Regions from separate parts of the Streptomyces sp. Tek67B01 genome, predicted to be linked through region 1. Evidence: riboswitches for the same ligand, from Rfam matches in the RefSeq annotation. Region 1 holds a riboswitch; the other holds the start of a gene.
What was found. Region 1 has a riboswitch for S-adenosylmethionine ahead of thrC (threonine synthase). Riboswitches for the same ligand answer to the same signal wherever they lie in the genome.

Region 1 (7,315 bases):
CAGCCATGCCGGATTCATCGCCCTGGGTAGTCGAACGGTTGCGTTCAGCTATCACCGTCGCGGGTGTCGCGCGCCGCCGCCAGGAACGCGCGGATGAGCTCCGGTGACTTCACCCCGCGCTCCCGCTCCACGCCGCTGGAGACGTCCACGCCCCAAGCGCCGGTCGCCCGCAGCGCCGCGCGCACGTTGGCGGGGTCGAGCCCCCCGGCCAGCAGCCAGCGGCCCCGGGGGGCGGTGAACTCGGCGGAGCCCCAGTTCCACGGCTTGCCGGAGCCGGGGTCGGGGGCGTCGATCAGCAGCAGGTCCTCTCCGTACTCCCCGGCCTCCGTGACGGCGGTGGCCGTGGCGCGGATGAGGGTACGGCCTTCGGCGCGCAGGGCCTCGTAGTACTCGGGGCCCTCGTCGCCGTGGAGCTGTACGGAGCGCACCCCGCTCTCCCGCGTCAGCCGCCCGACCTCCTCCACGGACTGCCCGCGGAACACCCCGACGGTGAGCACCCCCGCCGGGACTCGCGCGGCCAGCTCCCGCGCCGTCGCGGCGTCGACGGTCCGCGGACTGCCCGGGGCGAACACGAACCCGATGGCGTCGGCCCCGGCCTCGACGGCCACGTCGACGTCGTGCGCGGTCTTCAACCCGCAGATCTTGACGAAGGGTGCGCTGCTCTCGCTCATGCCTCCGAGTCAACCAGACCGCCGCCCGGCCCGCGGTCCCGTTCCGAGTGCCGGGCACACCCTTACGGCCGCCGCCCCGGCGACCGGCCGGGCGGGGACCTGGCCGGGCGGCGGACCTGGCCGGGCGGCGGACCTGGCCGGGCGCGAACGCCCGAGGGCGGCACCCCCAGTGGGGGTGCCGCCCTCGGAACGTGGTGCGTGAAGCGGATTACCGATCAGCCGGGGCCGATCAGAAGTCCATGTCGCCGCCCGGCATGCCGCCCGGCGCGCCGGCGCCGGCCTTCTCGGGCTTGTCGGCGATGACGGCCTCGGTGGTCAGGAACAGCGCGGCGATCGACGCGGCGTTCTGCAGCGCGGAGCGCGTGACCTTCGCCGGGTCGATGATGCCCTCGGCGATCATGTCGACGTACTCGCCGGTCGCGGCGTTCAGGCCGTGACCGATCGGGAGGTTGCGCACCTTCTCGACGACGACGCCACCCTCGAGACCACCGTTGACGGCGATCTGCTTGAGCGGGGCCTCCAGCGCGAGCTTCACGGCGTTGGCGCCGGTCGCCTCGTCACCGGTGAGCTCCAGCTTCTCGAAGACCGAGGAGGCCTGGAGCAGGGCCACGCCACCACCGGCGACGATGCCCTCTTCGACGGCCGCCTTCGCGTTGCGAACGGCGTCCTCGATGCGGTGCTTGCGCTCCTTGAGCTCGACCTCGGTCGCGGCGCCGGCCTTGATGACGGCCACGCCGCCGGCCAGCTTCGCGAGGCGCTCCTGGAGCTTCTCGCGGTCGTAGTCCGAGTCGGAGTTCTCGATCTCGGCGCGGATCTGGTTGACGCGACCCTGGACCTGGTCGCTGTCACCGGAGCCGTCGACGATGGTCGTCTCGTCCTTGGTGATGACGACCTTGCGGGCGCGGCCGAGCAGGTCGAGACCGGCGTTCTCCAGCTTGAGGCCGACCTCCTCGGAGATGACGGTGCCGCCCGTGAGGATGGCGATGTCACCGAGCATGGCCTTGCGGCGGTCGCCGAAGCCCGGGGCCTTGACGGCGACGGACTTGAAGGTGCCGCGGATCTTGTTGACGACCAGGGTCGACAGGGCCTCGCCCTCGACGTCCTCGGCGATGATCAGCAGCGGCTTGCCGGACTGCATGACCTTCTCCAGGAGCGGCAGCAGGTCCTTGACCGAGCCGATCTTGGAGTTGACGATCAGGATGTACGGGTCGTCGAGCGACGCCTCCATACGCTCCATGTCGGTGGCGAAGTACGCCGAGATGTAGCCCTTGTCGAAGCGCATGCCCTCGGTGAGCTCGAGCTCCAGACCGAAGGTCTGCGACTCCTCGACGGTGATGACGCCTTCCTTGCCGACCTTGTCCATGGCCTCGGCGATGAGCTCGCCGATCTGGGTGTCGGCGGCGGAGATGGAGGCCGTCGAAGCGATCTGCTCCTTGGTCTCGACATCCTTGGCCTGCGCGAGCAGGGCGGCGGAGACGGCCTCGACGGCCTTCTCGATACCACGCTTGAGGGCCATCGGGTTGGCGCCGGCGGCCACGTTGCGCAGGCCCTCGCGGACCAGCGCCTGGGCCAGCACGGTTGCGGTGGTCGTACCGTCGCCCGCGACGTCGTCCGTCTTCTTGGCGACTTCCTTGACCAGCTCGGCGCCGATCTTCTCGTACGGGTCCTCGAGCTCGATCTCCTTGGCGATGGAGACACCATCGTTGGTGATCGTGGGGGCGCCCCACTTCTTCTCAAGGACGACGTTGCGACCCTTGGGGCCAAGGGTGACCTTGACGGCGTCGGCGAGCTGGTTCATGCCACGCTCGAGACCGCGCCGGGCCTCCTCGTTGAACGAAATGATCTTGGCCATCTGAAGTGGTCCTCCAGGACTGGGGTGGATTGCTCCTGGACCGCGCCCGCGCCCGCGACGGACGGCCTGCGAGCCCGGCGGTTCCTTCCCGCCGGACCCTCGGGCCTCACCGACCCGGTCCTCGTTTCAGTAGCACTCTCGACTGGAGAGTGCTAACGCCAATGATTAGCACTCGACCCCGTCGAGTGCAAGCGGCTTCGGGCAACGCCGGGCGAAGTCCCCGGCCGGGACGCACGAGGGGCCCACATCCCGTGTCCGGGATGTGGGCCCCTCGTGCGTGTGTGGTCCTGAGACCTGTTGCGTCGGTGGTCGATCGCGCCGGGTCAGCCGAGTGCGAGCTTGACCATGTCCGCCTGAGGACCCTTCTGGCCCTGCGAGATCTCGAACTCGACCCGCTGACCCTCTTCAAGGGTGCGGTACCCGTCCATCTGGATGGCGCTGTAGTGGACGAACACATCCGCACCACCGTCGACCGCGATGAAGCCGTAGCCCTTCTCCGCGTTGAACCACTTGACGGTGCCCTGAGCCATGCCTAACTCCCCTATTACTGGCCCTTGCGCAGGACCGCACTTCGCGGACCCGGGTCAGAACTTGCGCCGGAACGCCTCGACCGCGGCTGAATGTATCCGCACCGGTGCTGTCTGCAACAGGTCATTCCGACGAGAATTCCGGACAAGAAGGAATAGGGATATCAAGCGAAATTTACGCATACTCCCGGGCAACTCGGGCCCGACATCAGGCACCAAAGGCCCATACCAGGCTCGCATGTTGACTCAATGTCAACCATCCGGTGGCCCGCTCATATGCGGCGGGCAAGAACAGCGGAGGGGACTTCCCCAACTCTACCGCGCCCAATCAACCAGAATTGCCCCCTCCGCTTTTAGCGGAGGGGGCAATTCAGGGATGTGGTGTCGGTGACCCCGGTGTCAGCAGCCGCCCGCCACGGCGGGGATGATCGAGACCCCGGCGCCGTCCGGCGTCGCCGCCTCCAGGCCGCCCTCGAAGCGCACGTCGTCGTCGTTGACGTAGACGTTCACGAAGCGGCGCAGCTTGCCCTGGTCGTCCAGGACGCGGGCCGCGATGCCCGGGTGGTTCTTCTCCAGGGACTCGATGACCTGGGAAAGGGTCGCGCCCTCGGCGGGCACCTCGGCCTGGCCACCGGTGTAGGTGCGCAGGATGGTGGGGATGCGGACGTTGACGCTCATGGCGCTACTGCCTTTCCGGGAACAGGGGGGTGGGTCGGACCTCAGGCCAGGCCGGCGGCGCGGAACGCGTCCAGGCTGGGGCGGATGGTGGCGGTCTGGCCGCTGTCGGCGGCCACCGCCTCCAGGGTCTTGAGGCCGTCACCGGTGTTGAGGACGACCGTGGTCAGCGAGGGGTCGAGCTGCCCGTTCTCGATGAGCTTCTTCGTCACGCCGACGGTCACACCGCCCGCGGTCTCGGCGAAGATGCCCTCCGCCCGCGCGAGGATCTTGATGGCTTCCACGACCTGCTCGTCGTTGACGTCCTCGACGTAACCGCCGGTGCGGCGGGCGATGTCCAGGACGTACGGGCCGTCCGCCGGGTTGCCGATCGCCAGGGACTTGGCGATGGTGTTCGGCTTCTGCGGGCGCACCACGTCGTGACCGGCCTTGAAGGCGGTCGACACGGGCGAGCAACCCTCTGCCTGCGCACCGAAGATCTTGTACGGCTTGTCCTCGACCAGGCCGAGCTTGATCAGCTCCTGCAGACCCTTGTCGATCTTCGTCAGCTGTGAACCGGACGCGATCGGGATCACGATCTGGTCGGGCAACCGCCAGCCGAGCTGCTCGCAGATCTCGTAGGCCAGCGTCTTGGAGCCCTCGCCGTAGTACGGGCGCAGGTTGACGTTGACGAAGCCCCAGCCCTCGCCCAGCGGGTCTCCGATGAGCTCGGAGCAGAAGCGGTTGACGTCGTCGTAGTTGCCCTCGATGCCGACGAGGTCGCCGCCGTAGACACCGGCCATGACGACCTTGCCCTGTTCCAGGTCGTGCGGGATGAACACGCAGGACCGGAAGCCGGCGCGGGCTGCCGCGGCGCCGACGGCGCCGGCCAGGTTGCCCGTGGAGGAGCAGGAGAGCGTGGTGTAGCCGAAGGCACGGGCGGCCTCGACGGCGATGGCCACGACGCGGTCCTTGAAGGAGTGCGTCGGGTTGCCGGAGTCGTCCTTGACGTAGAGCTTGCCGGTGACGCCGAGCTCCTTGGCCAGGTTGGCCGCGTCCACGAGCTTGGTGAAGCCCGGGTTCAGGTTCGGCTTGGACGCCACGTCCGCGGGGACGGGCAGCAGCGGGGCGTAGCGCCAGATGTTGTCGGGTCCGGCCTCGATCGCGGCGCGCAGCGCCTCCGGATCACCGGTGGGCAGGTCGTAGGCGACTTCCAGCGGTCCGAAACACTCGACGCAGGCGAAGATCGGGCCGAGCTCGAAGCGGGTACCGCACTCACGACACGAAAGGCCGGTGGCAGGTCCGAGATCGACAGAGGTGGCGACAGTCTGTGCAGCCATGATGGCGAGGCCCTTTCTCCTCATCTTCCCCATGGCGCACTTCGCCATGAGACGGAATTGGCACCTTCCCTAGCCGGGGACCTCGCTGACGTCGCCGTGGTGCGCGATCGCGAGAACCGACTGGAGGGTTGCCGGGGCTTCAACGGGCCGTGTCCCTCTGCCCCTCTGGATGAGCGGTATGGCACCGGGCCGCGCGCTCTGTGGCGCACCCGGGCATTTGTGCACGAGGACCCCGGCATGCCGTGGTCCTTCGCGTTGTTCAAGACTGTAACCGAAGGGCCGGGTGGTTGAGACAGCCGTCCGAACGGCGAGATGGATCATATTTCGCCCGAAAACCACCGCCCGATCCGTCCGCCCCGTCACCGATCCCCTGGAGTGTCCGAAGTGCTGGAAGAGGTGGAGCGCTGGCTGGCCGACCGGTCCTGGTCCGCCGCCGACCGACCGCTCGCCCAGCTGCTCGACCGCAAGCGCGCGTCGGGAGCCACGGTCAGCGTGGTGCTGCCCGCGCTCGACGAGGAGGCCACGGTCGGGGCGATCGTCGAGGTGATCCGGCGCGACCTGATCGAAGGATTGCCGACCCCCCTGGTGGACGAGCTGGTCGTGGTCGACTCCGGGTCGAGCGACCGTACGGCGGAGGTCGCCGCGAAGGCCGGTGCGCGGGTCGTGCACCGCGACGAGATCCTGCCGCGGCTCCCGGCGGTGCCCGGCAAGGGCGAGGTGCTGTGGCGCTCGCTGCTCGCGACCACCGGCGACATCGTCTGCTTCGTGGACGCCGACCTGCGGGACTTCTCCTCCACCTTCGTCTCCGGCATCCTCGGCCCGCTGCTGACCGAGCCGGACGTGCAGTTCGTCAAGGCGATGTACGACCGGCCGCTCGGCGACGCGCCGGGGCAGGGCGGCCGCGTCACGGAACTGGTGGCCCGGCCCCTGCTCAACCTGCACTGGCCGCGGCTGGCCGGATTCGTCCAGCCGCTGGGCGGCGAGTACGCCGTACGGCGCTCCCTGCTGGAACGTCTCCCCTTCCCCGTCGGCTACGGCGTGGAGCTGGGGCTGCTGGTGGACGCGCTGCACACGGTCGGGCTGGACGGGCTGGCGCAGGTCGACGTGGGCGTACGGCTGCACCGCCACCAGGACGGTCAGGCGCTCGGCCGGATGGCCGCGGCGATCTACCGCACGGCGCAGTTGCGGCTCTCGCGCGGGCATCTCACCCGGCCCGCGCTGACCCAGTTCGAGCGGGGCCCGGACGGCTTCGTACCGCGGACGCACGCCGTGGACACCGAGGAAAGGCCGCCGATGCTGGAGATCCGGGAGTACGCGGTCCGCCGCGTGGCGTGATGCGGCGTGATGCGGCGTGGCGTGGCGTGATGCGGTGTGGCGTGACGCGGCGGCGGGTTTGAGGCGCGTGCGGCGGGGTTAGGTTCGCGGCATGGCTTCCCAGGTACTCGTCGCCGCGAACCGCGGCCCCCTCTCGTACGCCCACGCCCCCGACGGCACCCTCAGCGCCCGGCGCGGCGGAGGCGGTCTCGTCTCCGGTCTCTCCGCCGCGCTCGCGGAGCAGCCGGACGCGGTGTGGATCTGCGCGGCGCTGTCGGAGGGCGACCGGGAAGCGGTGCGGCGGGGGGTTTCCGAACCCGGCGTCCGGATGCTGGACATCGATCCCGCCGTGTACGACGCCGCGTACAACGGCATCGCGAACTCGGTCCTCTGGTTCACCCACCACCACCTGTACGACATCCCGCGCGAGCCGGTCTTCGACGCGGAGTTCCGGCGGCGCTGGGACGCGTACGTCCTGTACAACCGTGCCTTCGCGGACGCGCTGGCGGCGGAGGCCGACCAGGGCGCGGCGGTGCTCGTGCAGGACTACCAGCTGGCGCTGGTGCCGGGCATGCTGCGCGTCCTGCGGCCCGACCTGCGCATCGCGCACTTCACGCACACCCCGTGGGCCTCGCCAGACGTCCTGCGGATGCTGCCGCGGTACGTGGTGGAGGAGCTGACGTGGGGGATGCTCGGGGCGGACCTGCTGGGCTTCCACACCGGGGAATGGGCGCGGGCGTTCTTGTCGGCGATGCCGTTCGACGGCGCGGAGGGCAGCGCGGAGGAGGTCCGGGAGGGGACCGTGGAGCACCGCCGGGAGTCGGGGTGGGCGCGGCGCACGACCGAGGTACGGGCGTTCCCGCTGGGCGTGGACGGGGACGACCTGCGGGCGCTGGCCCACCGGCCGGAGGTCGACGACAAGCTGGCGGGGCTGCGGGCAGAGGTCGGGGACCGCAA
Region 2 (7,315 bases), 1.8 Mb from region 1:
ACCCACGAACAGGCCACGTCGGCCATCGTCGTGTCCTACTACTGGCACTTCGTCGATGTCGTCTGGATCGGCCTCTTCGCCACGATCTACCTGATCAAGTAGCGAACACGTCACCGGGCATGCCCGGCAATCCATCCAGAAACACCGACGCAGAAGATCCTGACACCGGGGTAATCCGTGAAAAAGCTCTCCGCACGACGACGCCATCCGCTGGCGGCGGTCGTCGTTCTACTCCTCGCGCTGGCGGCCACTGGGGGGCTTTACGCCGCCTTCGCCCCCGCGGGCAAGGCGCAGGCCGATGAAACCGCCCAGTCCCTCGCCATCGAGGAGGGCAAGAAGCTCTACGCCGTGGGCTGCGCAAGCTGCCACGGAACCGGCGGACAGGGTTCCACTGACGGCCCCAGCCTGGTAGGCGTCGGCTCCGCGGCCGTCGACTTCCAGGTGAGCACGGGCCGCATGCCCGCCCAGCAGCCCGGCGCGCAGATCCCGGCGAAGCCTCCGGTCTACACGCAGGCCCAGATCGACCAGCTGGCCGCGTACATCTCCTCCCTGGGAGCCGGCCCGTCCGTGCCCACCCAGAAGCAGGTCGACCCGGCGGGTGCCGACATCGCGAAGGGTGGCGAACTGTTCCGCAACAACTGCGCGCAGTGCCACAACTTCACCGGCGAGGGCGGCGCCCTGACGCACGGCAAGTACGCCCCCAACCTGGCGGACGTCTCGCCGAAGCACATCTACGAGGCCATGCTCACCGGCCCGCAGAACATGCCCTCCTTCCCCGACAGCACGATGCCGGAGAAGCAGAAGAAGGACATCATCGCGTACCTCCAGAACGTGAACGGCGACAAGTCGGTCAGCCCTGGCGGCCTGAAGCTCGGTGGCCTCGGCCCCGTCTCCGAGGGTCTGTTCGGCTGGATCTTCGCTCTGGGTGCGCTGATCGCTGTCGCCGTCTGGGTCGCGGCCCACACCGCTAAGGCCAAGAAGTCATGAGTAGCCAAGACATTCCCGAAGAGAAGCACCTGCCGAGCGAGCAGGGCGACGCCCACCACGGTGGCGTGGCAGTCGCGGACGATCCGTTCGCCGACCCGGGCATGCCGGTCCACAGGCCGCGCATCCAGGACATCGACGAGCGGGCCGCCAAGCGGTCCGAGCGCGTGGTCGCGATGCTGTTCACGCTGTCGATGCTGGCCACGATCGGCTTCATCGCCGCGTACGTGACCATCCCCGTCGACAAGTACGTCTACATCTTCCCCATCGGGAAGGTGAGCGGCCTGAACTTCGCCCTCGGCCTGACCCTGGGCACGGCCCTCTTCTGCATCGGCGCGGGCGCGGTCCACTGGGCCCGCACCCTGATGTCCGACGTGGAGGTCGCCGACGAGCGCCACGCCATCGCGGCGCCGCCGGAGGTCAAGGCCAAGGTCCTCCAGGACTTCGCCGACGGTGCGAGCGAGTCGGCCATCGGCCGCCGTCCGCTGATCCGCAACACCATGCTGGGCGCCCTGGCCATGCTGCCGCTCTCCGCCCTCGTGATCATGCGCGACCTGGGCCCGCTGCCCGAGGAGAAGCTGCGCAAGACCCTGTGGGCCAAGGGCAAGCTGCTCATCAACCAGAACACGATGGAGCCGCTGCGTCCCGAGGACGTGGTCGTCGGTTCGCTGACCTTCGCCATGCCGGAAGGCCTGGAGGAGACCCAGCACGACTTCCAGAACCAGATCGCCAAGGCCGCCCTGATGATCGTCCGGCTCCAGCCGCAGGACATCAAGGACAAGCAGGAGCTGGCGTGGTCCCACGACGGCATCGTGGCCTTCTCCAAGATCTGCACCCACGTCGGCTGCCCGATCAGCCTGTACGAGCAGCAGACGCACCACGTGCTGTGCCCGTGCCACCAGTCCACCTTCGACCTCTCCGACGGCGCCCGAGTCATCTTCGGCCCCGCTGGTCACGCGCTTCCGCAGCTGCGGATCGGCGTCAATGACGAAGGCTTCCTCGAAGCGCGCGGCGACTTCGAAGAGCCCGTCGGTCCTGCATTCTGGGAGCGCGGATGAGCACTGCCACCACCACCGACAGTCAGCGCAAGGCGCCCGCCGGCGAGCGGGTAGCGGACTGGGCCGACGGCCGCCTGGGCATCTACAGCCTGGCCAAGTCGAACATGCGCAAGATCTTCCCGGACCACTGGTCCTTCATGCTCGGTGAGATCTGCCTCTACAGCTTCATCATCATCATCCTCACGGGTGTGTACCTGACGCTGTTCTTCCACCCGAGCATGAACGAGGTCGTCTACCACGGCCCGTACGTGCCGATGCAGGGCGTCCAGATGTCCGAGGCCTTCGCCTCGACGCTGGACATCAGCTTCGACGTCCGCGGCGGTCTGCTCATCCGGCAGATCCACCACTGGTCGGCGCTCATCTTCGTCGCGGCCATGGTCGTGCACATGATGCGCGTGTTCTTCACCGGCGCGTTCCGCAAGCCGCGTGAGGTCAACTGGCTCTTCGGCTTCCTGCTGCTGGTCCTCGGCATGTTCACCGGTTTCACCGGTTACTCCCTGCCAGACGACCTCCTCTCGGGCACCGGTGTCCGCTTCATGGAGGGCGCGATCCTGTCCGTGCCGATCGTCGGCACGTACCTGTCGTTCTTCCTCTTCGGCGGCGAGTTCCCCGGCGGCGACTTCGTCGCGCGGTTCTACTCGATCCACATCCTGCTGCTGCCCGGCATCATGATGGGCCTGCTGGTGGCCCACCTGATCCTGGTCTTCTACCACAAGCACACCCAGTACGCGGGCCCCGGCAAGACGAACAACAACGTCGTCGGCATGCCGCTGCTGCCGGTCTACATGGCCAAGGCCGGAGGCTTCTTCTTCCTGGTCTTCGGTGTCATCGCGGCCATCGCGGCGCTCGCCTCGATCAACCCGATCTGGGCGATCGGCCCGTACCGCCCGGACCACGTGTCCACCGGCGCGCAGCCCGACTGGTACATGGGTATGCCGGAAGGCCTGATCCGTGCCATGCCGGGCTGGGAGATCAACCTGTGGGGCCACACGCTCGTCCTGGGCGTGTTCATCCCGCTGCTGCTCTTCCCGCTGGTGCTGGGCGCGATCGCCGTGTGGCCGTTCATCGAGTCCTGGGTCACCGGGGACAAGCGGGAGCACCACCTGCTGGACCGCCCGCGCAACGTCCCGACCCGTACGGCCTTCGGTGTCGCCTGGATCGCGGAGTACATCGTCCTGCTGATCGGCGGTGGAAACGACATGTTCGCGCAGTACTTCCACCTCTCGATCAACAACATCACGTGGTTCGTCCGGATCGGCTTCTTCGTCGTCCCGGTCCTGGCCTTCATCGCCACCAAGCGCATCTGCCTCGGCCTCCAGCGCCGGGACCACGACAAGGTGCTGCACGGTCGCGAGACCGGCATCATCAAGCGGCTGCCGCACGGTGAGTTCGTCGAGGTCCACGAGCCGCTGCCGCAGGCGAAGCTGCACACGCTCACCTCGCACGAGCAGTACCGGCCGATCGAACTCGGCCCGACGGTCGACGAGAACGGCGTGGAGCGCAAGCCGAAGGCCACGGAGAAGCTCCGCGCGAAGCTCAGCAAGGGCTTCTACGCGGAGAACAACCAGATTCCGAAGCCCACGGCGGAGGAGTACAAGGAGATCCAGAGCGGCCACGGCCACCACTGATCCCGATTGACCGCTTGAGGGATTGATTCAGGTCAATCCTGGTGTCGCCACGGCGAGAGCCCCGTCCAGGGTCTGGACGGGGCTCTTTGCCGTCCGCCCAGGCTGGATAGGCTGGGCTCCTCACCCCATTCGACGTGGAACTTTCCCGAGCAGCAGGAGCGGACCATGAACGTTGTGACCCCGGCAGGCGGCGACAGCGTGGCGGTCCGCGGTTGGCCCGGCGTACTCGACGCCCTGCTGACCGGCCGGGACCTGAGCACCGACGACACGGCATGGGCCATGGACCGGATCATGCGCGGGGAAGCCACCGACGCCCAGATCGCCGGCTTCGCCGTCGCGCTGCGGGCCAAGGGGGAGACGGTCGCCGAGATCAACGGCCTGGTGCGGGCCATGTACGCGCACGCCAACCTGATCGAGGTCCCGGGCCGGACGGTGGACATCGTCGGCACCGGCGGCGACGGGGCCAAAACGGTGAACATCTCGACCATGTCCGCGATCGTGGTGGCCGGTACCGGCGCCAAGGTCGTCAAGCACGGCAACCGGGCCGCCTCCTCCGCGAGCGGGGCCTCCGACGTCCTGGAGAAGCTCGGCGTCAACCTCGACCTGACCCCGGCACGGGTGGTGGAGGTCGCGGAGCAGGCCGGCGTCACCTTCTGCTTCGCGGTGAAGTTCCACCCCGCGCTGCGGCACGTCGCCGCAGCCCGCAAGGAGCTGGGCATCCGGACCACCTTCAACTTCCTGGGCCCCCTCACCAACCCGGCCCGGGTCAGGGCCCAGGCGACCGGCGTGGCCGACGCCCGCGTGGCACCCATCGTGGCGGGCGTGCTCGCCGAACGTGGCTCCTCGGCCCTGGTCTTCCGCGGCGACGACGGCATGGACGAGCTGACGACGACGGCCACGTCCCGGGTGTGGTGGGTGCGCGACGGCGCGGTGAAGGAGCAGCCCTTCGACCCGCGTGACGTCGGGATCGACCTCGTGGACGTCTCCGCGCTGCGGGGCGAGGACGCCTCGTACAACGCGGACGTGGCGCGTCGGCTGCTGGCGGGCGAGACCGGTCCGGTACGGGACGCGGTGCTGCTGAACTCGGCGGCCGCCCTCGTGGCGCTCGACCCGGGCACCGGCTCCCTGGAGGAGCAGATCGGGGCGGGAATCGCCCGCGCGGCCGAGGCCATCGACTCGGGTGCGGCCCGGGCGGCCCTGGAGCGCTGGGTGGCGGCGAGCAACGCGTAGGCACCGGCCGGGCGGCGGACGGGGCCCATCCCGCCACGGGTTCGGCGGCCGGAGGCCGGCGCAGCCGTTCGAGGCCCGGGAGGCCCGCTGCGGCCGAGCGGTGCGAGAACGGCGTGAAAGAGGTGACCCCGGTCCAGCATGCGGACCGGGGTCTTGCGCGTGAGGGATCTTGTGGCAGGATGCTGACCAGGTCACGAGTGACAGCGTTTTGGCCCCGGCTCGCTGTCCGGCAACCCTCCTTCCGTGGCGGGGTGCCCCGGGTGATGACCAGGCCGTAGGCAGTGAGGTCTACGGCAAGCGCGGATCCCTCGACACCAGGGATCCTGGTCCTCGAGGAGCGTTTTCCGTGAGCAAGCGAATGCGATAGGGCGTCTCCGCCCCTTCTTCACCCTCGGAACAGGGTCGCTTCCGCGTACCCGGACCCCGAGGCATCCCCGTACCCCGGACGGCCGCCGAGCCGTACCCGCGTACGGGCAGAACCCGAAGCCATTCAGCCCTGCCTGCCGGGAGATACCGCCATGTCCGCATCCCTGAACGCCACCGCCGAGCACGCCCGCGTGGAACACGCCGACGACCTGGTTTCCGCCGACGCCGTGTGTGCCGAGCCGCTGGCCGTACTCGGCCGGGACGTCACCGTCCCGCTCGTCACCGGCGGGGAGGTCACCTACGCGGCCCTGGACTACGCGGCCAGCGCGCCGGCGCTCCAGCGGGTCTGGGACGACGTGGCCGCGTACGCCCCGTACTACGGCAGCGTTCACCGCGGCGCGGGGTACCTCTCGCAGCTCTCCACCGACCTGTTCGAGCAGAGCCGGGTCACTGTCGGGGAGTTCCTGGACTGCCGCCCCTGCGACCAGGTGATCTTCACCCGGTCCACGACCGACTCGCTCAACCTGCTCGCCGCCGTGCTCCCCGCCGGCTGCCAGGTCTTCGTCTTCGAGACCGAACACCACGCCTCGCTGCTGCCGTGGGGCGACGCTCAGGTCACCTACCTCGACGCGCCGCGCACGCCGGACGAGGCCGTCGCCACCCTGGAGCGGGCGCTGGCCGCGCGGGACCCCCACGGTCCGGCGCTGGTGTGCGTCACCGGCGCGTCCAACGTCACCGGTGAGCTGTGGCCGGTGCGGGAACTGGCCGCGGCGGCGCACGCCCACGGCGCGCGGATCGTCCTGGACGCCGCCCAGCTGGCGCCGCACCACCCCGTGTCGGTGCGGGAGCTGGACGTGGACTGGGTCGCCTTCTCCGGGCACAAGCTGTACGCGCCGTTCGGATCGGGCGTGCTGGCGGGGCGGGCCGACTGGCTCCAGGAGGCGGAGCCCTACCTGGCCGGCGGCGGGGCCTCGCGCAAGGTCGCCCGGCGCGAGGACGGCGGCGTGGACGTCGAGTGGCACACCACGGCCGCCCGCCACGAGGCCGGCTCCCCGAACGTCATCGGCGTCTATTCCATCGCCTCCGCCTGCCGGGCGCTGACGGAGGCGGGCTTCGAGGGTCTGGTCGCCCGGGAGCGGCAGCTGATCGCGAAGGTCCGCGAGGGCCTGGCGGGGGTCCCGGAGGTCCGGGTGCTGTCCCTGTTCGGCGACGACGCCCCGCGGGTCGGCGTCATCTCGTTCGTGGTGGACGGCTGGAACAGCTCCCACTTCGCCGCCGCGCTGTCGGCCGAGTACGGGATCGGCGTCCGCGACGGCCTGTTCTGCGCCCACCCGCTGGTGCGGACGCTGCTGGGCAGCGAGCCGCAGGCCCAGGGCGAGTGCGGAGCGCCGGAGGTGGCGCCGGGGGAGAGGTCGCTCAACGCGATCCGCGTCAGCTTCGGCGCGGGCACCCCGGACGAACACGTGGACCGCTTCGTCCGCGCGGTACGGGAACTGGTCGCGGACGGGGCGAAGTGGAGCTACCGCACGGAAGAGGGCCGCTGCGTGCCGGTGTCCTGACGCGCCCTCGCACCGCACCGTTTCCTGACGCGCCCTCGCACCGTTCGGCCTTGGCGGCCCTCCCGGGCTTCGTGCCGCTGCGCCGGACTCCGTCCGTCGCCGCTGGGTCCGTCCGTCGACGCCGCGCGGCGGTCGGCAAACCGCTTGCCCCGCGCTCCCACGGCTCCGGGGCCGTGACACTTACGCGGTGATCCGCGCTGCGGAGTGCGATCCGTTGGGCGGCTATGGGGAGGCGACCGCGGCCTCGGCGGCCAGCTGCGCGGGTACGTCTTCCGGCCGGCGAAGGGCGGGTGGCCCGGCCGGGGGAGAGCCGGCCTGAGCTGTGAGGCGGGACCGGAGGCCGGCGGGGGCGGTCCGGCGCCGAGGCGCGGGGGCCGGGGCGGAAGCCCCGCCCGGCAGAACCCCGGCGGGACTACGCGTCGAGGCCGATGGCGAAGGCCGCTTCCAGGTCGTGCTGGGAGTACGTGCGGAACGCCACGTGGGTGTCCGT

Region 2: linked by a shared signal. The riboswitch ahead of ACV7NM_RS22990 (aminotransferase class V-fold PLP-dependent enzyme) and the one ahead of thrC (threonine synthase) in region 1 are both predicted to bind S-adenosylmethionine.

What each region holds. Positions count from the first base shown of each region.
Region 1 covers NZ_JBUYUY010000001.1:3,346,518-3,353,832, forward strand. Annotated here, with positions in the region: gene ACV7NM_RS14975 (LamG domain-containing protein) at 1-7, opposite strand, end outside; gene ACV7NM_RS14980 (phosphoribosylanthranilate isomerase) at 45-671, opposite strand; gene groL (chaperonin GroEL) at 901-2,523, opposite strand; gene ACV7NM_RS14990 (cold-shock protein) at 2,847-3,053, opposite strand; gene ACV7NM_RS14995 (MoaD/ThiS family protein) at 3,450-3,728, opposite strand; gene thrC (threonine synthase) at 3,770-5,044, opposite strand; SAM riboswitch class I at 5,062-5,220, opposite strand; gene ACV7NM_RS15005 (glucosyl-3-phosphoglycerate synthase) at 5,429-6,379, shown strand; gene ACV7NM_RS15010 (alpha,alpha-trehalose-phosphate synthase (UDP-forming)) at 6,471-7,315, shown strand, end outside.
Region 2 covers NZ_JBUYUY010000001.1:5,113,974-5,121,288, forward strand. Annotated here, with positions in the region: gene ctaE (aa3-type cytochrome oxidase subunit III) at 1-102, shown strand, start outside; gene qcrC (cytochrome bc1 complex diheme cytochrome c subunit) at 178-987, shown strand; gene qcrA (cytochrome bc1 complex Rieske iron-sulfur subunit) at 984-2,042, shown strand; gene qcrB (cytochrome bc1 complex cytochrome b subunit) at 2,039-3,670, shown strand; gene trpD (anthranilate phosphoribosyltransferase) at 3,836-4,900, shown strand; SAM riboswitch class IV at 5,090-5,206, shown strand; gene ACV7NM_RS22990 (aminotransferase class V-fold PLP-dependent enzyme) at 5,419-6,825, shown strand; gene ACV7NM_RS22995 (Lrp/AsnC family transcriptional regulator) at 7,238-7,315, opposite strand, start outside.